2 regions of the Streptomyces sp. NPDC020422 genome follow, and region 1 is predicted to be linked to the other one. Evidence: predicted binding sites of a transcription regulator. Region 1 holds the regulator's gene; the other holds the start of a gene.
The links. The regulator HspR, encoded in region 1, represses chaperone genes until heat shock. The targets are predictions, from matches to a motif close to TTGAGNNNNNNNNNCTCAA.
Positions count from the first base shown of each region.

Region 2: the regulator HspR is predicted to act here: its motif matches at 3,187-3,205, upstream of lon (endopeptidase La).

Region 1 is NZ_JBIRVJ010000004.1:450,825-461,680, forward strand. Features, by position in the region: gene ACH414_RS12890 ((Fe-S)-binding protein) at 1-1,218, opposite strand, end outside; gene ACH414_RS12895 (sugar transferase) at 1,338-1,835, opposite strand; gene dnaK (molecular chaperone DnaK) at 2,062-3,906, shown strand; gene grpE (nucleotide exchange factor GrpE) at 3,906-4,547, shown strand; gene dnaJ (molecular chaperone DnaJ) at 4,578-5,756, shown strand; gene ACH414_RS12915 (heat shock protein transcriptional repressor HspR) at 5,761-6,207, shown strand; gene ACH414_RS12920 (DUF3592 domain-containing protein) at 6,288-7,052, opposite strand; gene ACH414_RS12925 (hypothetical protein) at 7,113-7,475, opposite strand; gene ACH414_RS12930 (hypothetical protein) at 7,546-7,905, opposite strand; gene ACH414_RS12935 (helix-turn-helix transcriptional regulator) at 8,083-9,072, opposite strand; gene ACH414_RS12940 (hypothetical protein) at 9,200-9,403, shown strand; gene ACH414_RS12945 ((2Fe-2S)-binding protein) at 9,400-9,720, shown strand; gene ACH414_RS12950 (pyridoxamine 5'-phosphate oxidase family protein) at 9,906-10,310, opposite strand; gene clpB (ATP-dependent chaperone ClpB) at 10,429-10,856, shown strand, end outside.
Region 2 is NZ_JBIRVJ010000003.1:254,287-265,142, forward strand. Features, by position in the region: gene ACH414_RS08655 (glycoside hydrolase family 3 protein) at 1-1,126, opposite strand, end outside; gene ACH414_RS08660 (TetR/AcrR family transcriptional regulator) at 1,262-1,894, shown strand; gene ACH414_RS08665 (hypothetical protein) at 1,901-2,416, opposite strand; gene ACH414_RS08670 (GNAT family N-acetyltransferase) at 2,462-3,097, opposite strand; gene lon (endopeptidase La) at 3,228-5,639, shown strand; gene ACH414_RS08680 (DUF4240 domain-containing protein) at 5,732-6,313, shown strand; gene ACH414_RS08685 (lytic polysaccharide monooxygenase) at 6,310-7,200, opposite strand; gene ACH414_RS08690 (lysozyme) at 7,413-8,252, opposite strand; gene ACH414_RS08695 (MarR family winged helix-turn-helix transcriptional regulator) at 8,478-8,960, shown strand; gene ACH414_RS08700 (hypothetical protein) at 9,339-10,121, opposite strand; gene ACH414_RS08705 (nitrate- and nitrite sensing domain-containing protein) at 10,505-10,856, shown strand, end outside.

The DNA of each region.
Region 1 (10,856 bases):
GTCGACCGGGCACTGCTCGACGCAGGCGCCGCAGGTGGTGCAGGACCACAGGACGTCCGGGTCGATGACGCCGTTCTCCTCGGCGGTGCCGATCAGCGGGCGCTCGGCCTCGGCCAGGGCCGCGGCGGGGACGTCCTTCAGCTGCTCCTCGGAGGCCTTCTCCTCGCCCTCCATCGTCTTGCCGCCGCCCGCGAGCAGGTACGGCGCCTTGGCGTGCGCGTGGTCGCGCAGCGACATGATGAGGAGCTTGGGGGAGAGCGGCTTGCCCGTGTTCCAGGCGGGGCACTGCGACTGGCAGCGGCCGCACTCGGTGCAGGTGGAGAAGTCGAGGATGCCCTTCCAGGAGAACTGCTCGACCTGGGAGACGCCGTAGACGTCGTCCTCGCCCGGGTCCTCGAAGTCGATCGGCTTGCCGCCCGAGGTCATCGGCTGGAGCGCGCCGAGGGCGGTCTCGCCGGTGGCGTTGCGCTTGAACCAGATGTTCGGGAAGGCCAGGAAGCGGTGCCAGGCGACGCCCATGTTGGTGTTCAGCGAGACCACGATCATCCAGATGAACGAGGTGCTGATCTTGACCATGGCGGTGAAGTAGATCAGGTTCTGCAGCGTCGCGGTGCTCAGGCCCTTGAAGGCCAGGACCAGGGGGTACGAGGCGAAGTACGCGGCCTCGTAGTGCTCGACGTGGTGGATCGCGCCCTCGAGTCCGCGCAGCACGTAGATCGCGAGGCCGATGGTGAGGATGACGTACTCGACGAAGTACGCCTGGCCCGCCTTGGAGCCGGCGAAGCGCGACTTGCGGCCGGCCCGGCTCGGGAGGCTCAGCAGGCGGATCACGATCAGCACGGCGATGCCGATCGTGGTCATGACGCCGATGAACTCGATGTACAGCTCGAACGGCAGGAAGCCGCCGATGACCGGCAGCGTCCAGTCGGCCTGGAACAGCTGCCCGAAGGCCTGCGCCAGCGTGGGCGGCAGGGTCAGGAAGCCGACGGCGACGAACCAGTGGGCGAAACCGATGATCCCCCAGCGGTTCATGCGCGTGTGGCCGAGGAACTCCCGGACGAGCGTCACGCTCCGCTGGTAGGGGTTGTCGGTCCGGGTGCCGGCCGGGACCGGCTGGCCGAGCTTGAAGTACCGGACGAACTGACCGATGGCGCGAGCGAGCAGGGCAACGCCGACCACGGTCAGGGCCAGCGACACGATGATCGCGGCGAGTTGCATGAGGGGCTCCTCGGGCGGGGGGCCAGTCGGGCCTACTAAGCGGTAACTTATTCAGTCCGTGCCGAGATTACCCGTTCGTGGCGCCGCACTGTAGCGGAGCTCACGGTGATCTGTGTCGCTCAGGCAACCCTTGCCGCGGGTTGCGCGTGGCGACGTCGCCGGACTGCTGGAAGCGTACGCGCAAGGATCACCAGGTCCATGCCGAGCCAGTGGTGGTCCACATAGTGGAGGTCGAGCAGCTCGCGCTCCTCCCACGGCAGCTCCGAGCGCCCGCTGATCTGCCACAGTCCCGTCATCCCCGGACGTACGGAGAGCCGGCGCCGTCCGTCGCCCGTGGACTCCCGGTGGCCGGGCGCCAGCGGACACGGCCCCACCAGCGACATCTCGCCCCGTACGACGTGCAGCAGCAGCGGCAGCGTGGCCAGCGGGCTGCGGGTGCGGAAGGTCAGCATCGTGAAGGTCCGCCCGCCCCGGCCGGCGACCGGGCGCCGGCGCAGCATCCCGCGCGGGCTGCTGGTGCCGAGGGCGACGGAGAGGGCGACGGCGGCGATCAGCGGGGAGAGCAGCAGCAGGAGGGTGAGTCCGACCGACACGTCGACCGCGCGCTTCGCCGTCATGCGTTCACACCTTCCGGCGAGAATCATGGGATATGTCCGGACTCTCTCACGTCCGCCCGGTCCTTATCGGGGAATGACGCGCCCTCTGCGACCCTTTGGATGGGGCGGATGAGTGGGGGCGAGGGTGAAGACTTGAGTCGAGTCGACTCAAGTCTGTTGACTCCTGTCCGGCCCTCGTGCATCCTTGAGTCAGTTCCACTCAAGTCAGTCAGCTGGAGGAATCGAAATGGCACGTGCGGTCGGCATCGACCTGGGCACGACTAACTCCGTCGTCAGCGTTCTCGAAGGCGGCGAGCCCACCGTCATCACCAACGCCGAAGGCGCCAGGACCACGCCGTCCGTCGTCGCCTTCGCGAAGAACGGCGAGGTGCTCGTCGGCGAGGTCGCCAAGCGCCAGGCGGTCACCAACGTCGACCGGACCATCCGGTCCGTGAAGCGCCACATGGGCACCGACTGGAAGATCGAGCTCGACGGGAAGAACTTCAACCCGCAGCAGATCTCCGCCTTCATCCTCCAGAAGCTGAAGCGCGACGCCGAGGCCTACCTGGGCGAGAAGGTGACCGACGCGGTCATCACCGTCCCGGCGTACTTCAACGACTCCGAGCGCCAGGCCACCAAGGAGGCCGGTGAGATCGCGGGCCTCAACGTCCTGCGCATCGTCAACGAGCCGACCGCGGCCGCCCTGGCCTACGGCCTCGACAAGGACGACCAGACGATCCTCGTCTTCGACCTCGGTGGCGGCACCTTCGACGTGTCCCTCCTGGAGATCGGCGACGGCGTCGTCGAGGTGAAGGCCACCAACGGTGACAACCACCTCGGTGGTGACGACTGGGACCAGCGCGTCGTCGACTACCTGGTGAAGCAGTTCGCCAACGGCCACGGCGTCGACCTGTCCAAGGACAAGATGGCCCTCCAGCGTCTGCGCGAGGCCGCCGAGAAGGCCAAGATCGAGCTCTCCTCCTCCACGGAGACCACGATCAACCTGCCCTACATCACGGCCTCCGCCGAGGGCCCGCTGCACCTGGACGAGAAGCTCACGCGCGCCCAGTTCCAGCAGCTGACCGCGGACCTCCTGGACCGCTGCAAGACCCCGTTCCACAACGTCATCAAGGACGCCGGCATCCAGCTGTCCGAGATCGACCACGTGGTCCTCGTCGGCGGCTCGACCCGCATGCCGGCCGTCGCCGAGCTCGTCAAGGAGCTCACCGGCGGCAACGAGGCCAACAAGGGCGTGAACCCGGACGAGGTCGTCGCCATCGGCGCCGTCCTGCAGGCCGGTGTCCTCAAGGGCGAGGTCAAGGACGTCCTGCTCCTCGACGTCACCCCGCTGTCCCTCGGCATCGAGACCAAGGGCGGCATCATGACCAAGCTCATCGAGCGCAACACCACGATCCCGACCAAGCGGTCCGAGATCTTCACGACGGCCGAGGACAACCAGCCGTCCGTGCAGATCCAGGTCTACCAGGGCGAGCGCGAGATCGCGGCGTACAACAAGAAGCTCGGCATGTTCGAGCTGACCGGCCTCCCGCCGGCCCCGCGCGGCGTCCCGCAGATCGAGGTCGCCTTCGACATCGACGCCAACGGCATCATGCACGTGACCGCCAAGGACCTGGGCACGGGCAAGGAGCAGAAGATGACCGTCACCGGCGGCTCCTCGCTGCCGAAGGACGAGGTCAACCGGATGCGTGAGGAGGCCGAGCAGTACGCGGAGGAGGACCACCGCCGCCGCGAGGCCGCCGAGACCCGCAACCAGGGCGAGCAGCTCGTCTACCAGACGGAGAAGTTCCTCAAGGACAACGAGGACAAGGTCCCCGGTGAGGTCAAGACCGAGGTCGAGGCCGCCGTCGCCGAGCTGAAGGAGAAGCTCAAGGGCGAGGACACCGCGGAGATCCGCACGGCCACCGAGAAGGTCGCCGCCGTCTCCCAGAAGCTCGGCCAGGCGATGTACGCCGACGCGCAGGCCGCCCAGGGGGCCGCCGGCGCCGAGGGTGCCCAGCAGGCCGCGGCCGACGACGACGTCGTCGACGCCGAGATCGTCGACGAGGACAAGCCGAAGGGCGGCGCTGCCTGATGTCGGAGGAGACCCCGGGCTTCGAGGAGAAGCCCGAAGTCCCCGCCGACGGCACGCCCGAGGAGACCGAGGCCGCCGCCACCGCCGACAAGGCGGAGGGGGCGGCCCCGGCCGGGGACGCGAGTGACGTAGCCCTGCTGGCTCAGCTGGACCAGGCCCGTACGGCGCTCACCGAGCGCACGGCGGACCTCCAGCGCCTCCAGGCCGAGTACCAGAACTACCGCCGCCGGGTCGAGCGGGACCGGGTCACGGTCAAGGAGATCGCCGTGGCGAGCCTCCTGACCGAGCTGCTGCCCGTGCTCGACGACATCGGCCGGGCCCGGGACCACGGCGAGCTCGTGGGCGGGTTCAAGTCGGTCGCCGAGTCGCTGGAGACCGTCGCCGCCAAGATGGGCCTGCAGCAGTTCGGCAAGGAGGGCGAGCCCTTCGACCCGACGATCCACGAGGCCCTGATGCACAGTTACGCGCCGGACGTCACCGAGACGACCTGCGTGGCGATCCTGCAGCCGGGGTACCGGATCGGCGAGCGGACCATCCGGCCCGCGCGCGTGGCCGTCGCCGAGCCCCAGCCGGGCGCGGCCCCGGCCGGCAAGGACGAGAAGAAGGCCGACGAGGAGAGCGGTGCCCCCGAAGAGGGGTGACGCAGTGACCGTCCGGAAGGAGGGACGTCGATGAGCACGAAGGACTTCGTCGAGAAGGACTACTACAAGGTTCTCGGCGTCCCCAAGGACGCCACCGACGCCGAGATCAAGAAGGCGTACCGGAAGCTCGCCCGCGAGAACCACCCGGACGCCAACAAGGGCGACGCCAAGGCGGAGGAGCGCTTCAAGGAGATCTCCGAGGCGAACGACGTCCTCGGCGACCCCAAGAAGCGCAAGGAGTACGACGACGCGCGCGCCCTCTTCGGCAACGGAGGCTTCCGTGCCGGACCGGGCGGGGGCGGCTCGTTCAACTTCGACCTGGGCGACCTCTTCGGCGGCGCCCAGGGCCCCGGCGGGGCGGGCGGCTTCGGCGGCGGCGGTCTCGGGGACGTCTTCGGCGGCCTGTTCAACCGCGGGGCGGGCGGCGCGGGCACCCGCACCCAGCCGCGCCGCGGCCAGGACATCGAGTCCGAGGTGACGCTCAGCTTCACCGAGGCCATCGAGGGCGCGACCGTGCCGCTGCGGATGTCCAGCCAGCAGCCGTGCAAGGCGTGTTCGGGCACCGGCGACAAGAACGGCACCCCCCGGGTGTGTCCGACCTGCGTCGGCACCGGGCAGGTCTCGCGCGGCAGCGGCGGCGGCTTCTCGCTGACCGACCCGTGCGTGGACTGCAAGGGCCGCGGCCTGATCGCGGAGAACCCCTGCGAGGTCTGCAAGGGCAGCGGACGGGCCAAGTCCTCGCGGACCATGCAGGTCCGCATCCCCGCGGGCGTCAGCGACAACCAGAAGATCCGGCTGCGCGGCAAGGGCGCCCCGGGCGAGCGCGGCGGGCAGAACGGCGACCTCTACGTCGTCGTGCACGTCGACGCCCACCCGGTGTTCGGCCGCAAGGACGACAACCTCACCGTCACGGTGCCCGTCACCTTCGACGAGGCGGCGCTCGGCGGCGAGGTCAAGGTGCCGACGCTGGGCGGCCCCCCGGTCACCCTGAAGCTGCCCGCGGGCACCCCCAACGGGCGCACCATGCGCGCCCGCGGCAAGGGCGCGGTCCGCAAGGACGGCACCCGGGGCGACCTGCTGGTGACCGTGGAGATCGCGGTGCCGAAGGAGCTGGACGACAAGGCCCGCGAAGCCCTGGAGACCTACCGCGAGGCCACCGCGGGCGAGGACCCGAGAGCAGAACTGTTCCAGGCCGCGAAGGGAGCTTGAGCAGATGGACCGCCGCCGTAATCCCTATGAACTGACCGACGAGACCCCGGTGTACGTCATCTCGGTGGCGGCCCAGCTCTCCGGCCTGCACCCGCAGACCCTGCGCCAGTACGACCGCCTCGGCCTGGTCTCCCCGGACCGCACCGCGGGCCGCGGGCGCCGCTACTCGGCCCGCGACATCGAACTGCTCCGTCAGGTGCAGCAGCTGTCGCAGGACGAGGGCATCAACCTGGCCGGGATCAAGCGCATCATCGAACTGGAGAACCAGGTCGCGGCGCTGCAGAGCCGGATCGCCGAGCTGTCGAGCGCGGTCGAGGGCGCGGCGGCGGCGATGCGCCAGCGCGAGGCCCAGGTCCACGCCTCGTACCGGCGCGACCTGGTGCCCTATCAGGACGTGCAGCAGGCGAGCGCGCTCGTCGTCTGGCGTCCGGGTCACAAGCGCGGCGAGTAGTCCCCAGCGGCTCCCGAGGCCCCTTCCGCTCCGGCGGAGGGGGCCTCCGTCGCGTCCGGCCGGGGGAGGGCCGCCGAAGCTCACCAGAGGATGTCGCTGAAGGCCATCTCCAGCCCGATCCCGAGCACGACGAGACCGGCGAGCAGCATCAGCGCCACACGGGCGATCACCTCGCCCAGCCAGGCCTCGTGGACGGCCCGTTCGGGCTTTCGCGGGTCGTAGGTGACGAGGAGGCCGGGCGTCTTGCGGGTGCACGTGTAGGTCTGCCGGCCCCCGTCGGCGTCGGCGTACCCGTACATCGTGCTCTTCTTGCCGGTCGGGCCGATCCGCTCGGCCCGCACGGTGATGCCGCGCCGGGCGAGGACGATCCGCCGGTACAGCTCCTGGACGCCGCTGAAGAGCAGGACCAGGCCGATCAGGAGGGGGATGACGCCGAGGACGACGCCGAGGATCCGGACGCCGTGGGTGGCGCCGACCCAGATCGCGTAGCCGGTGTAGGCGAGGACGGGGCTCGCGACGAGCGCGAGCACGCCCCACCGGACGCCCTCGGCGGTGCCGGTCCCGGTCGTGGTGACGAGGGCGCTGCCCGCCGGGTCCCGCTGCTCGGGCAGGGCCCCGGTGAGGGTCTCGGCGAAGGCCGCGGTGGCGGTGGGGTTGTCGCCGTCGACGCGGTGGGCCGCGCCGTCGGTGAGCACGATCTCGATGCTGCGGGGCTCGGGAACGCGTATCTCCCGCACGGCCGCGAGGGGGATGCTGGTCCGTCTGCCGCCGCGGACGACGTGCAGTCCGTCGGCGTCGAGGGCCGCGTACACCCCGCGGCCGCGGAGTATCTGGTCTGAGGACATGTCCCCGATGATGACGGGACGGCACCGCGCCACGCCCGGAGTTTCGAGACACGAGAAGACTCAGATGGGGCAGTCGTTGAGCTTCTCGCTCGCGACGAGTGCCCCTGCCTTCAGCCCCCCAGGAAACGTGAACGCGTGGCATTCGTAGGCGTTCTTCTCCCCAGGTACCGGGTACTTCACCACGACGCGCTGCACTGAGTGGTCCTGCTCCGCCCGCCACTCCGCGCCCGCGGCACGGTCGATCTCCTGGTCGGTCAAGGTCCCGTCCTTGATCGCTTGCTCAAGGCGGTACCGGGTCAGTCCGACCTGTTTGCCGAGCAGCTCCTCCGGAGCCGGATCGGGCCGGTCGAAGAACGCCGGCACGGCATAGGCCGCCAGCAGCGAGACAGCCACGAAGGCCAGTACGACCGCGCCAAGGGCCACGCCCGCGCACCCGGCCAGGCTCTTCGTCAGAGCGGTCGGCCAGGCGCGCGGGCCCGGTTCTCGTGTCATCTCAGGAACCCATGTATCCGATCTCGTCCAGGCGACCGCGCATCACCTGAGCGTAGCCCGTCGTACCCGAGTCCTTCGGATGGAAGGACTCACGGCTGAGGCAGTCGCCGCCGAGCCACTCCCACGTGCAAAGCTGGGAGGCAGGGTCTCCGGCATGGAAGTCACCGTCACCGTTCGGGCCCATGACGATCTTGTTGATCCACTCTGGGGTGTCACAGCCACCGTGGCCCACGAACGCGTCGACAGGGTTCGCGTACTGAATCTTGAGTTTCTGCGGACCGGTGCGGAGATCGTCCACCGTTTTCCGCTGCTCCGTGTTGGCGTAGTGCACGAGTTCGGCAAGAGCGGCCGCTTCCGTCAAGTCGCCTCGACGACGAGTGCTCCGCTGGGCAGTCCAGTGCTGTCGCAGGACGGGGTGCCGTACTGGAGGCGGTAGCCGCGTCCCGGTTCGCTGCGCAGCGTCTGGTACGTGATGCTCTCGTTGCCGCAGGTGCTGGCGCAGTGGTCATCGTGGACGCCGTACGGGATCCACGGCGGGTCAGTCGTCGTCCCCCTGGTTCAGGATCCCCGACTGGGCGATGAGGAAGCCGAGTTGGGCGCGGCTGCCGCTGCCGAGGGTGGCGGCGAGTTTGGCGATGTGGGCGCGGCAGGTGCGCACGTTCATGCCGAGCCGGCGGGCGATGGCCTCGTCGACGTGGCCCTCGACGAGGAGCTTGGCGATGGAGCGCTGGACGCCGCTGATGCCGTCCCTGCTGCGGGCGTTGGGGACCTGTTCGCCGAAGGGGGTGGCGCGGGCCCAGGACTGCTCGAAGACGGTGGCCAGGTACTCCACGAGGCCGGGATGGCGCAGTTCGAGGGCGACCTGGCGGTCCTGGCGGGCGGGGATCAGGGCGACGGAGCGGTCGATGATGATGAGCCGCTCGATGCTCTCCTCCAGGGTGCGGACCTGGAGCCGGTCCATGCCGGCCTGTTCGAGGTAGACCTGCATGCCGGGACTGTGCCGGGCGGTGTGCTGGTAGAGGGTGCGCACCCGGACGCCGCGGTCGAGGAGCGGCTGGACGCGGTTGAGCGCGGTGTTGAGGGTGTGTTCGCTGCGGCCGCCGCCGGGCTGGACGGTGAGGAGTTCCTGCGAGCACTCGGCGGTGGCCCGGCCGAGGACGGCGTCGATCCGGTGGATGCCCTCCAGCACGGTGATGGCGTGCGTGGTGGAGGGGTCCTGGGCGCTGATCGCCATGAAGGGCTCGAAGGTGCTGGACAGGCCCATGGCCAGGGCGCGCCGGTCCTGGATTTCGCGTTCCAGGGGCTGGACGAGCCGGGCGAGCGCCGCGGAGGGTGGGACGGGCCGCAACCAGGACGGATCGTCCGGATCCGGATGCAGCAGGTCGAGGTCCATGAGGCAGGGTGCGGCTTCTGCCTCACTCCTGGTTATTCGCCCGATCCGCAACGCACTTGCGTACAAGTCCGTTCCGGCTGCACAGAGGTCGACATGCCCGTGGGGATGTGTCGGGTCTGTCAGTTTCTGCGGCATATGCACACCCCCCAGGATCCTGTATTTCAGGAACATGATGCATTGCCCCAGTGGTGCCAGCGCAAAGACTGAGCCATCGTCTTGTACGCGGGGGAGAGGAAACCATCAAGTGAGGTCGAAGCCGCTCATGTCCACGAAACTGCTTCGCTCGATACTTGCTTCCGTCTTCATTGGGGCGGCGGCAGTAGGAGCGCTGGCCGTCAGCGACCCGGTGTGGGACAGCACGCCTGCCAAGGTCGTCGCGGCACCGAACGACCCCGTCTGGGACTTCACCCCGGCCGGTCAGCTCGACCCGGTTTGGGACTCCAGCCCGGCGGGCGCGGACGCATGACCGTGCCCCCGGACGACCGGACCTTCCGGCGGGAGATGGCTTCGGCGTATCGGTCCGGGTGGCATTTCGTCGATCTCGTCACGGCCATCCCCCACCGTGGCGACTCGCTGATGGTCACCCTCTTCGGAGAACCGATCGTCGTCGCCAGGGAACAGGACGAAGACGTCCGGGCCTACCGGTGTCTGCGCCGTCCCCGCGGCGCCCCGCAGCCCGTTCGCTGTGCCATCCGGTACGGCATGATCTTCGTCAATCTCGACCAGCGGGACCACCAGCTGGTCGAGCCCGAGACCATCACCGCCACCCCCCGCAGTGCCTGAGCGATTCCCCCGTCGTTGTAGATCGCTCAGGTGCTTCCCCCACACAGCGGCGCCATCGCGGACCTGAAACGCGATGGCGCCGTTGTGCATCTCCGGCCCGGTCTCCTCGGGCCCCGCTCGCCCCTCTCGGGGCCGGCCCGGTCTCCTCGGGCCGGTGCGCCCCTCTCGGGCCCGGCCCGGTTTCCTCAGGCCCGGCCCATCGCGCGGGTCAGCGTGATCTCGATGACCACCCGGTCCGGGTTCGGCGTCGGGACCCGGTTGTAGCGCGCCGCGTAGCGGTCCACCGCGTCGGCCACGGCCTCCGCGTCGGTGCGGATCCTGGCGATGCCCTCCAGGGTGGCCCAGCGCCCCTTGTCGACCTGGCAGACCGCCACCCGCGCGCCGTCCGCGCCCGCCGCCAGGACGTTCGCCACCTTGCGGCTGTGCTTGTTGGTGATCACCCGTGCGAGGCCGTTCTCGGGGTCGTACGTGACGCCCACCGCCACCACGTGCGGGGTGCCGTCCGGGCGGGGGGTGGTCAGGGTGCACATGTGGTACTCGCGCCAGAAGCTGAGATACGAGTCGCCGGGGTTCCTCGGGTCAGTCGCCATGCCCGGAAACTACCCCCGGAAGGACTCCCCCCGACACCTTGAGCGGAATAGACTCAACTTTGTGTACGTTGGATGAGTCATAGTATCCAGCCAGGAGCTCTAGGAGGAGACACCGCCCGTGGACGCCGAACTGACCAACAGGAGCCGGGACGCGCTGAACGCGGCGAGCAGCCGCGCCGTGTCCCAGGGGCACGCCGACCTCACCCCCGTGCATCTGCTGCTGGCCCTGCTGGCAGGCACGGACAACGAGAACCTCACCGACCTGCTCGCCGCCGTCGACGCCGACCAGGCCGCCGTGCGCTCCGGAGCGGAGCGGCTGCTCGCCGCCCTGCCCAGCGTCACCGGCTCCACGGTCGCGCCCCCGCAGCCCAACCGCGAGCTGCTCGCGGTCATCGCCGACGCCGCCGAGCGCGCCAAGAAGCTCGGCGACGACTTCATCTCCACCGAACACCTGCTCATCGCCACCGCCGCCAAGGGCGGCCGGGCCGGCGAGCTCCTCGACGGCCAGGGCGCCACCGCCGCGCGGCTCCAGGACGCCTTCGAGAA
Region 2 (10,856 bases), on a different contig from region 1:
TCTCGCGGAGCAGACGGCGTACGGAGGCGTCGATCCGCGCCTCGGGGACCCGGCCGGACTCCACCAGGGCGACGATCACCTCCGGGCACTGCTCGCCGCCGAACTGGTCGGCGCCCGCGTCGAGCGCCTTCGCGGCGCGCTCGGCCACGCCCAGGTGCTCCACGCCCCAGGCCCGCGCCTCGTGGACCTCGCCGAAGATCTCGGCGTCGTTGAGCCGTCCCCAGTCGGTGCAGACGATTCCGGTGAAGCCGAGCTCCTCGCGCAGGAGGGTGTGGACGACGCCGCGGTTGAAACCGAAGCCGACCTCCTCCCAGTCGGTCCCGACGGGCTGCCCGTAGTACGGCATCATCTGCGCGCAGCCGGCCGCGATGGCGGCCTTGAACGGCTCCAGGTGCAGCTCGCGCATGCCGCCGGGGTAGATCTGCTCCTTGCCGTGCGGGAAGTGCGGGTCCTCGCCGTCCTTCTGCGGGCCCCCGCCCGGGAAGTGCTTGACCATCGCGGCGACGGAGTCCGGGCCGAGCCGCTCGCCCTGCAGACCGAGGACGTAGGCCCTGACCAGCTCGGACGTCAGCTTCGCGTCGGAGCCGAAGGTGCCGGACTGGCGGGACCAGCGGGGCTCGGTGGCGAGGTCGATCTGCGGGTGCAGGGCGGTGCGGAAGCCGACCGAGAGGTACTCGCGGCGCACCGTGTCGGCGAAGCGGAAGACCAGCTCCGGGTCGCGGACCGCGGCGAGGCCGAGCGCCTCGGGCCAGGCGGAGAAGGCGCCGGAGTTGAAGGAGGCGCCGATGTTGTCGGTGAAGGCGTGCCGGGGGTCGGTGGAGAGCGAGACCGGGATGCCGAGCCGGGTGGCGGCGGCCATCTCCTGGAGCGCGTTGTGCCACCGGGCCATCTCGCGGGCGCCGTAGGTGCCGAGCAGGTTGAAGTGGGTCAGCCCGCGGCCCTCGACGAGCTCCGGGGTGGTGAGGTCCTGCATCTCGTGGCCGGGGTCGGTCACGGGGGTGCCGTCCGGGTTCATCACCAGCATCGAGTGGAAGAGCTGTCCGGCCTTCTCCGCCAGGGTCATGCGGGAGAGGAGGTCCTCGACGCGCTCGGCGACCGGGCGGCTGGGGTCCTGATAGGGGTGCATGTCCGCGTACCTGCTTACTTCCGACGGGCGGCCCGCACAGGCTAAGCGCGAAAACCGAGTACCCACTAGGTTTGTGTGATGTGACCTGGATCACGCGGAAACGGGCTCCTCCGGGGGCACGGCTAGGGTGGGTCCATGCCGGAGAACGAGGGGCGGGCCGCTCGCAAAAGCGCAGGCCGGGGCAGCTACGCGGTCGGCGACGCACGCCGTCGCAAGATCCTGGACACCGCCGTGGAGCACTTCGGGCGCTGGGGCTTCCACGCCTCCTCGCTCGCGCGGATCGCCCACGACTGCGGCATCACCCAGGGCGGGCTCCTGCACCACTTCCGCAGCAAGGAGGACCTGCTGCTCTCCGTGCTGGCGCAGAGCGAGGAGCACGACGTGGAGCGGCTCTTCAGCGAGGAGCCGGAGTCCTACGCCGCGTACGTGGACACGCTCGTGGGCCTGGTCGAGGACAACACCAGGCGGCCCGGGATCGTGCGCATGTTCAACGTCCTGGTCGGCGAGTCCGGCAACGTCGGGCATCCCGCCCACGCGTACTTCCGGGAGCGTTACGCGCGCGTGCTCCGGCACACCGTCGAGCTCCTGGAGGCGTGCGTCGAGAGCGGTGAGCTGCGGGCCGGGATCGACTGCCGCGCGGTCGGCCAGGAGCAGCTCGCCGTCATGGACGGGCTCCAGATCCAGTGGGCCCTCGACCCCGGGGCGATGGACATGCCGGGGCGGGTGCGGGAGTTCCTGCGGCGGCAGTACGAGGAGATCCGGGCCTGACGCGGGTCAGGGCGCGGTCGGCGGGCCGCCGCCGGGGAGGGCCTTGAAGACCCGGTCGAGGGCCGGCGGGCGCTCGCCGTCACCGGCGACGACCAGGTGGTGGGCGTACGTGACGTAGTACTGGAACCCGTCGGCGATCGGTGCTCCGGTCGGCCGGTCGGGGACCTTCGCGTAGGCCGGGTCCTCCAGGGCGGCGCGCAGCTCGGCGACCTCCGCGCGGGTCATCCGCCCGCTCCTGGGCGGCTTGGTGCCGGAGCGGGTGGTGTAAGCGCCGTCGTACTGCACGACCAGCTTGTTGTCGACGCCCGCGAGGCCGCCGTTGACCACCACCTCGACCAGGACCTCCTGGGGGGCGGGTTCGGCGCTGCCCGTCGGTGGCGCCGTCGTCGTGGGGGCGGGCGGGGCCGTCGCCGTCGGGCCGGACGGGGTGGCGGGGGCCTGGTTGCAGCCCGTCACGGCGACCACCGCGGCCAGCACCGCGGCGGCCCCGTACCTCACGCCGTACCGCTTTCCGCTCTCCATGGACCGAGCATGCCCGCTCGGCCTCCTCCGTGCAGCCGGAACCGCTCAAGCGGTGCGCACGATCCCCGTCAGGGGGCCGCGGTAGTACCAGTCGAGCGAGTCGTACAGCGCCATCCCGTCCGCGGTCGCCGCGAGGACGCCGGTCCGCGCGCCCGCCTGGGCGGCGGCGGCCTCCAGGGTGCGCATGACGTTGGCCCCGAGGCCCCGGCGGCGGTGGGCGGGGTCCGTCTCGATCTGGTCGGCGACCGCCGTCGCCCCGGTCGGCGCGATCTGACCGCGGGCGGCGAGGGTGCCGTCCGCGGCGAGGATCCGGACCCGGATCACCCCCTCGCGCGTCTCCGTCGTCCGCGCGTACCCCTCCGGCGGCGCCGGCCGGGCCGCGGGGTCCAGCTCCTTGGTCATCATGAACCCGGGGTCGTCCGGGATGGTCCACCCCTCGGTGATCCAGGAGGCGGCCTCCTCGGGCGCCGCCATCACCTTGAGCCAGGCGTACGGCTCGGTGATCCCCGCGCACAGCCGGCCCACGGAGGCCGCGTCCGGGTGCGGCAGCACATGGCGGAAGGGGTGCGTGGGCTGCCCCACCTCGATCCGGTAACCCCAGGGCTCGACGACGGCGGGCGGGGTGCCCCGGGAGACCGTCCAGCCGGCGACCCAGGACGATGTAATGGCTGCAATATCCATAGGGGCATTACATCGCCTGTTCACGGGGCGGGTGGGAGTGATCGCTGAGAGCGAACAAGGGGAGGGGAACATTCGTGGGCTCACGTGCATTGAGTCCATACAGCTCAACTTGACTGCCGAAGGGGAGATCATGGCTTCTGAGTCCATGGCGTCCGCGCCGCTCACTCTGCCTGTGCTGCCGCTCGACGACGAGGTCGTGCTGCCTGGAATGGTGGTGCCGCTCGACCTGTCCGACAACGACGTCCGGGCCGCCGTCGAGGCCGCCCAGGCCGCCGCCCGCGGTGGTACGGGCAAGCCCAGGGTGCTGCTCGTGCCCCGGGTGGACGGCACCTACGCCGGGACCGGTGTGCTCGGCACCGTCGAGCAGGTCGGCCGGCTGTCCGACGGCGACCCCGGCGCGCTCATCCGCGGTCGCGGCCGCGTCAGGATCGGCGCCGGCACGACCGGACCCGGCGGGGCCCTGTGGGTCGAGGGCACCGTCGTCGAGGAGACCCTGCCCGACCCGCTGCCCGGCTCCGTGACCGAACTGGTCAAGGAGTACAAGGCCCTGGCCACCACCTGGCTCAAGAAGCGCGGCGCCTGGCAGGTCGTCGACCGCGTCCAGCAGATCGACGGCGTCGGCGCCCTCGCCGACAACTCCGGCTACTCGCCCTTCCTCACCGTCGAGCAGAAGGTCGAACTCCTGGAGACCGCCGACCCGGTCGCCCGCCTCAGGCTCGCCACCGCGCAGCTGCGCGACCACCTGGCCGAGCAGGACGTCGCCGAGACCATCGCCAAGGACGTCCAGGAGGGCGTCGACAAGCAGCAGCGCGAGTTCCTGCTGCGCCGTCAGCTCGAAGCCGTCCGCAAGGAGCTGCGCGAGCTCAACGGCGAGAGCGAGGGCGACGAGTCCGACGACTACCGGGCCCGGGTGGAGGCCGCCGACCTCCCGGAGAAGGTGCGCGAGGCCGCCCTCAAGGAGGTCGAGAAGCTGGAGCGGTCGAGCGACCAGTCGCCCGAGGGCTCCTGGATCCGCACCTGGCTCGACACCGTCCTCGAACTGCCCTGGAACGAGCGCACCGAGGACGCGTACGACATCCAGGGCGCCAAGGCGGTCCTGGACGCCGAGCACGCGGGCCTGGAGGACGTGAAGGAGCGGATCACCGAGTACCTGGCGGTGCGCAAGCGGCGCGCCGAGCGCGGCCTCGGGGTCGTCGGCGGCCGGCGCGGCGGCGCCGTCCTCGCCCTCGTCGGCCCGCCCGGCGTCGGCAAGACCTCGCTGGGCGAGTCCGTCGCGCACGCGATGGGGCGCACGTTCGTGCGCGTCGCGCTCGGCGGCGTCCGCGACGAGGCCGAGATCCGCGGCCACCGGCGCACCTACGTGGGCGCCCTGCCCGGCCGGATCGTCCGCGCCATCAAGGAGGCCGGGTCCATGAACCCGGTGGTCCTGCTCGACGAGATCGACAAGGTCGGCTCCGACTACCGCGGCGACCCCGCGGCGGCCCTCCTCGAGGTCCTCGACCCCGCGCAGAACCACACCTTCCGCGACCACTACCTGGAGGTCGAACTCGACCTGAGCGACGTGGTCTTCCTCGCCACCGCCAACGTCCTCGAAGCCATCCCCGAGGCCCTGCTCGACCGCATGGAGCTCGTCAGGCTCGACGGCTACACCGAGGACGAGAAGGTCGTCATCGCCCGCGACCACCTGCTGCCCCGGCAGCTGGAGAAGGCCGGCCTCGAGCCGGGCGAGGTCGTCCTGGAAGAGGCGGCGCTGCGCAGGCTCGCCGGCGAGTACACCCGCGAGGCGGGCGTCCGCACCCTGGAGCGCTCCCTCGCGCGGCTGCTGCGCAAGGTGGCGGCCCAGCACGAACTGGGCGACCGGGAACTGCCGTTCACGATCGGCCCGGACGAGCTGCGCGGCCTCATCGGACGCCCGCACCACGTGCCGGAGTCGGCGCAGGACCCCGCCGAGCGCCGCACGTCCGTGCCCGGTGTCGCCACCGGCCTGGCCGTGACCGGGGCGGGCGGCGACGTCCTCTTCGTCGAGGCCTCGCTCGCCGACCCGGAGACGGGCGCGGCGGGGCTCACGCTCACCGGCCAGCTGGGCGACGTGATGAAGGAGTCCGCGCAGATCGCGCTCTCCTTCCTCCGCTCGCACGGCGCCGAACTGGAGCTGCCCGTCACCGGTCTCAAGGACCGCGGCGTGCACATCCACTTCCCGGCGGGCGCTGTCCCGAAGGACGGGCCGAGCGCGGGCATCACGATGACCACCGCCCTCGCCTCGCTGCTCTCGGGCCGCCTGGTCCGCACGGACGTCGCGATGACGGGTGAGGTCTCCCTGACCGGCCGGGTGCTCCCGATCGGCGGCCTGAAGCAGAAGCTGCTGGCCGCGCACCGGGCGGGCATCACGACGGTCGTGATCCCCAAGCGGAACGAGGCCGACCTGGACGACGTCCCGGCCGAGATCCTGGAGAAGCTGGAGGTCCACCCGGTGACGGACGTCCGGCAGGTCCTGGAGATCGCCCTCACCCCGGCGGAGGTCGCGGTGAGCGCGGCGGCCTGACGGCCGTCCGGCACGCAACGGCGGTAAGGCGCCCTTCCTTTCGGGAGGGCGCCCCACCGCCGTTGTCAGTGCCGGCTGCCATGCTGCGGGACATGGACGAGAAGGCCTTCTGGGCGCTGATGGGGGAGCTGCGGACCCGGCCGGGTTCGCGGGAGGAGCGGCTCGCGTGGCTGCGGGGGGAGCTGGTGCGGGGGGAGGCGGACGGCTGCGTGGCCTTCCAGACACGGCTGGAGGAGGTCCATCACCGGGCCTACCGGGCCGACTTGTGGTCTGCGGCCGGGCGGATCCTGGGCGGCTCGTGCTCCGACGACGCATTCCACTGCTTCCGGCTGTGGCTGGTGGGTCTCGGGCGCGAGGTGTTCGAAGAGGCGCTGCTGTCCCCCGACAGCCTGGCGGGGGTGCCCGAGGTGCTGTGGCTCGCGGGGCGGAGCGCCGGCTCCTGGTGCGAGGCGGAGGAGTGGCCCGAGTGGGAGGAGCTGGACTACGTGGCGGCGGACGCCTACGAGGAGCTGACGGGGGTGGCGGACGAGGGGGAGGCCTTCTACGACGCGCTCGACGCGGCCCAGGGCGGCGACGCCCCCGACCCGGAGGCGCCGCCGCGCGGAGAGCCGCTGGAGGACGCCGGGACGCCCCGGCTCGCCGCCCTCTTCCCGGCCGGGGCCGATCCGGCCTAGGCCTCGCCGGACTCGCCGCGGCGCCGGGCCAGCAGGACGCTGCCCGCGCCGAAGGCGGCGATCGCGCCGGCGCCCGCGAGGGCGAGCGGGAGGGGGGAGGCGGGCGCGTCGGCGGTGTCGGCGGAGAGGGCGGGGGGCTGCTCGTCGCCGCCGTGGCCCGCGTGGCTCACGGTGGAGAGCCGCGCGCCCGCGGCGAGCTCGGCCTCGGTGGGGGCCTCGGCCTTGAGGGCGGTGGCGCCGGCGGTGCCGAAGGTGACGTCCGAGCAGCTGTAGAAGGCCTCGGGGCTGTCGTTGCGCTGCCACACCATGTAGACGATGTGGCGGCCGGAGCGCGTGGGGAGGGTGCCGTTGAAGGCGTAGTAGCCGTCGGTGGCCGTGCGGGTGGTGTTGTAGACCGCGACGGGGGTGGTGTCGAGGTCGGACCACTTCAGGGGCCGGGTCGGGTCGAAGCCCTGCTTGGTGATGTACATCGTCATCGTGCCGGAGTGCGCCGCGGTGGCCCGGATGCGGAAGCCGAAGGCGCCGGGAGCGACGGCGGTGGCCGGCCAGTCGGTGCGGGCCCAGTCGAGGGCACGGTACTTCTCGCGGTTGGCCGAGCAGAGCTTGCCGTCCGGGATCAGCGCCTGGTGGTGCCCGTCGGCGTTGGCGATGTTGACCTCGTTCCAGTCGTAGAGCGGCTGGGTGCCGGAGTCGGCGACGAGGTCCTTGCAGACCTGCGACTTGGGGGTCTCGGGACCCTCCGCGTAACAGGCGGCGACCCTGCTGACCGGATTGAACACGGCGCCGTGGGCGCTCGCCGCGGTGGGGGTGAGGGGAACGAGCGCGGCGGCGGTGAGGGCGGTCGCGGCGGCGGCGCGACGGGAGCGGGAGGTCGTGATGCGGGGCATGGGGGAGCTCTCTCTCGTGCGTGGGGGAGTACGGGACGAGCAACGGGCTTGCGGCGCACGCGAGTTGCGGATCGCGCGACGCCGACCCGAGGGTCGCATTGGTCCATACCAATGGGCAAGGGGTGCGTCCGAGAAAGCCAAGGCAGCGCAAAGCGGCGGGCCTCCCCCGGTGCGCCGCCGCACACCGGGGGAGGCCCGCCGCCTCCTCGGCGTCAGCCGTTCGCGAGCGCCTGCACCCGCGAGTAGTCGCCGTTGAAGTGGTTGTGGTCGCCGACCGTCGGGCCGGACGAGGTGTACTGCCACATCGTGTAGTAGCCCCAGCCGGCCGGCAGCGTGCCGACCTCGGAGGCGTAGCGCGCGATCCACAGCGGGTTGGTCGTGGCGAAGCCGCCGTAGTTGCCGGTGCACTGGGTCCACCAGCTCGTCGCCGTGTAGATCACCGCGTCCCGGCCGGTGCGGTACTTGTACCGGTCGAGGAAGTCCCTGATCCAGGCCACCATCCCGGACTGCGTCTTCCCGTAGCAGGTCGCGCCGTACGGGTTCCACTCGATGTCCAGCGCGCCCGGCAGCGTCCTGCCGTCGCCGGACCAGCCGCCGCCGTTGTTCACGAAGTAGTCGGCCTGCGCCGCGCCCGTCGTGGTGTCGGGCGTCGCGAAGTGGTACGTGCCGCGGATCATGCCCACGTTGTACGAGCCGTTGTACTGCTGCGTGAAGTAGGTGTTCTTGTAGTACGTGCCTTCCGTGGCCTTGACGTAGGCCCACTTCACCCCGCTGTTCCACAGGGTCGACCAGGCCACGTTGCCGTTGTGGCTGGACACGTCCACGCCCTCGGTCTGGGCGGCCTGGATGGTGAGCCCGCCGGAGGGCTTGGCGCCCTGGCCGTCGTGGGCGACCACGCCCATGCCCATGTAGGCGGAACCGCGGGCGGGCACCTGCCGGGCGCCCGGGTCCTGGGCGGCGTTGGCGGTGCCGGAGAGGGTGAGGGGGAGGAGGAGGGCCAGGGCCGCGAGGGCGGCGCCGGCGAGGGACGTCCCGGGTCTGTGCACACGCATTGCGTGCCTCCGAAAGGCTCGGTGGGGGGAGCGATGTCGACGAGTCCTGGAATGGACATGTCAGCGAAGACGCTTGGGAGAGACGCTACGCACGTAGACCCGCGCTGCGGAAGGGGGACTGGGTGCTGCCGTTGGTCTACGCCTGCGAAATACTGGAGGAGCTGCGGCGATGGCCACGGCCGGAAGAAACTTTCAGCGAGCGGAAAGCGCGTGAGGGGTGCTGACGTGCACGGAAGCGGTACGGGGAGTGGATCCGGACCCAAGGGCGGGAGTGGTGTGGACCAGGAATTCCTGGCCCTGGAGCGGGAGCTGGCGGTCTTTCTGCGTCGCGCCCGGGCCCAGTCCGGCGAAATGGCCCGCGAGGTGCACCCCGAACTGGAGCCCGCCGCCTACGGCCTGTTCGTCCGGCTCGACGACGCCGGACCGCAGCGCGCCACCGACCTCGCCGGCTACTTCGGCGTCGGCAAGGCCACGATGAGCCGCCAGCTGCGCGCCCTCGAACAGCTGGGCCTGGTCGCCCGCGACCCCGACCCGGCCGACGGCCGCGCCTCGCTGGTCCGCCTGACAGAGGAGGGCCAGGGCCGCTTCCGGCACGTCCGCGACGCCCGGCGCGAGCGCTACGTCCGCAAGCTGGCCGACTGGGACCGCTCCGAGGTCGCCGAACTGGCCCGCCTGCTGCACCACTTCAACGTCCGCTCGGAGGGCTGACGCTCCGGGGGCGCCTGTGCGCCAGTCCTGGGGCGTCTGCTCGGCGGGGCGGCGCCCCCGGGGGTACATGTACAGGCCCTTCGGGGCGTCCGCTCGGCGGGGCGGCGCCCCGCGGGTGCACGGGGTGGAGCCTCGGGCCGACACCCCGGGGGTGCACGGGGCGGAGCCTCGGGGCCGGCGCCCGGGCTGTGTACGGGGTGGAGCCTCATGGGCGGCTGCTGGGAGGGGTGGCACCGCGGGGCGTGGACGGGGGTGGTGGCGTCCGCTCGGCGGGCCGGCGGCCCGGCAGGCGCGGGGGGTCAGCCCCGGCGTCTTGCCGGTCGGGCCGGGCCCGACGCACGAGCGGCGGGGCGCTCCCGAGGCCGCTCCGGGCGCGGCCTAGAGCTCCGCGTAGACGGCCGTCGCGTCGTCGTGGGGCTTCCCGCGGCGCAGTCCGCCGGCCCCCGCCGCCGCGGTCTCCAGGGCCCGCACCCGCTGGATCAGGGCGCCCGGCCCCTCCGCCGCGAGCACCTCGAAGCACTCCGCCCAGTCGCCCGCCCCGAAGAGCTCCACCCAGCGGGTCGCCCCGTCCGTGAGCGCGGCCAGCGCCCGGACCCGCGCGCGGGGCGTCGTGCCGGTCACCGCCCGCCCGGCCACCGCCGGGTCGGCCGCCGCCGTGAAGAAGCCGCCCTCCTGGTTGCGCAGCCGGTCCGTCGCCGCCACGGAGCGCCGGACCTCCGCCGGCACCCGGTCGAGCCGGTCGTCGAGCACCGCCCGTACCGAACCGTCCGCGGCCCGGAGGAGCAACGCCGCGTCGGACAGGACGAGGTGCTCCACCACCGTCGCGTCCCAGCGCGCCATGGCCACCGTCGCCTGCGGGGTGCGCACGTGAGAAAGGTCACAGGTGTCCCGGTGGGCGTCCGCGGTGCGCCGGATTGCCAGGGCCAGAATCTCGGCCAGCGTCAGATCGCTTCGCGAAGCGGACAGTTCCGTCAAAGCGCCACCGAGTCGCGCGGTGAACCAGGGGACCGTGTGCACACAACCGTCGTCGCCCGCCGGAGGCGTCACCCCGTCCAGGACCACGACCGTGCCGCCCGCCCCTGACCCGGGCAGGACTGCCGCTACCCAGTCCTCATTGGGCCGTTCGGGGCTGCCGGGCAGGGTGACCGCTTCGGTGCGCATGATCCTCAGTCTGCCCCGCGCGGGCCCGGCCTGCATCACTCCTTCACAGCGCCTCCAGACGCCCGAATCTGGCCTGTACCAAAGGTCGGTACGGGTCCGGAAGTCCGGAACCGCAAGCTCCGGGAAGCTGCGGGCGCGCATCCTGCCAAAGCCCGCGCGGAAGATCCAACCGGCGGTAAGCGCGACGCCCCGCCGCCCACCGGGGAGAGTTGTTTGCCAACTACGGAGTGTTGTTCACTCGTTCGGGTGGCGGAGCGGCCGATGCGAGTCCCCTGACCAGAACCGCTGAAATGGTCGGAAGAACACACCAGGGGTGGGGGCTCTTACATGTGACCGGTCGTCACCTCTGCTTCATGGGCGGACGATCAAGAATGCGAGCACCGGTGCAGAAGAAGCGGCCTCGGAGCAACAACGGCGCGCGGAGCCAGACCCCCGGTGACCCGCAGCACCCCGGCCTGCCCGCGCACGGCTCCGACAGCACCCCCCAGGCCCCCGCCGGCCGCCCCAAGCGGGTCCGCGGCCGCCTCGTCGCCGGCGTCGCCCTCGTCGGCGTCACCGTCCTCGCCGCCGGCGCCCCCGCGGTCCTCGCCGCCTCCGGCGACCTCGACGACTCCGTCAACCTGGTCGCCCTCGCCGAACTCGACCGCCAGGCCGTCACCCTCGCCCACTCCCTCTCCGACGAGCGCGACGAGGTCGTCGCCTACATCGCGGCCGGACGCGACGAGCAGAGCGGCT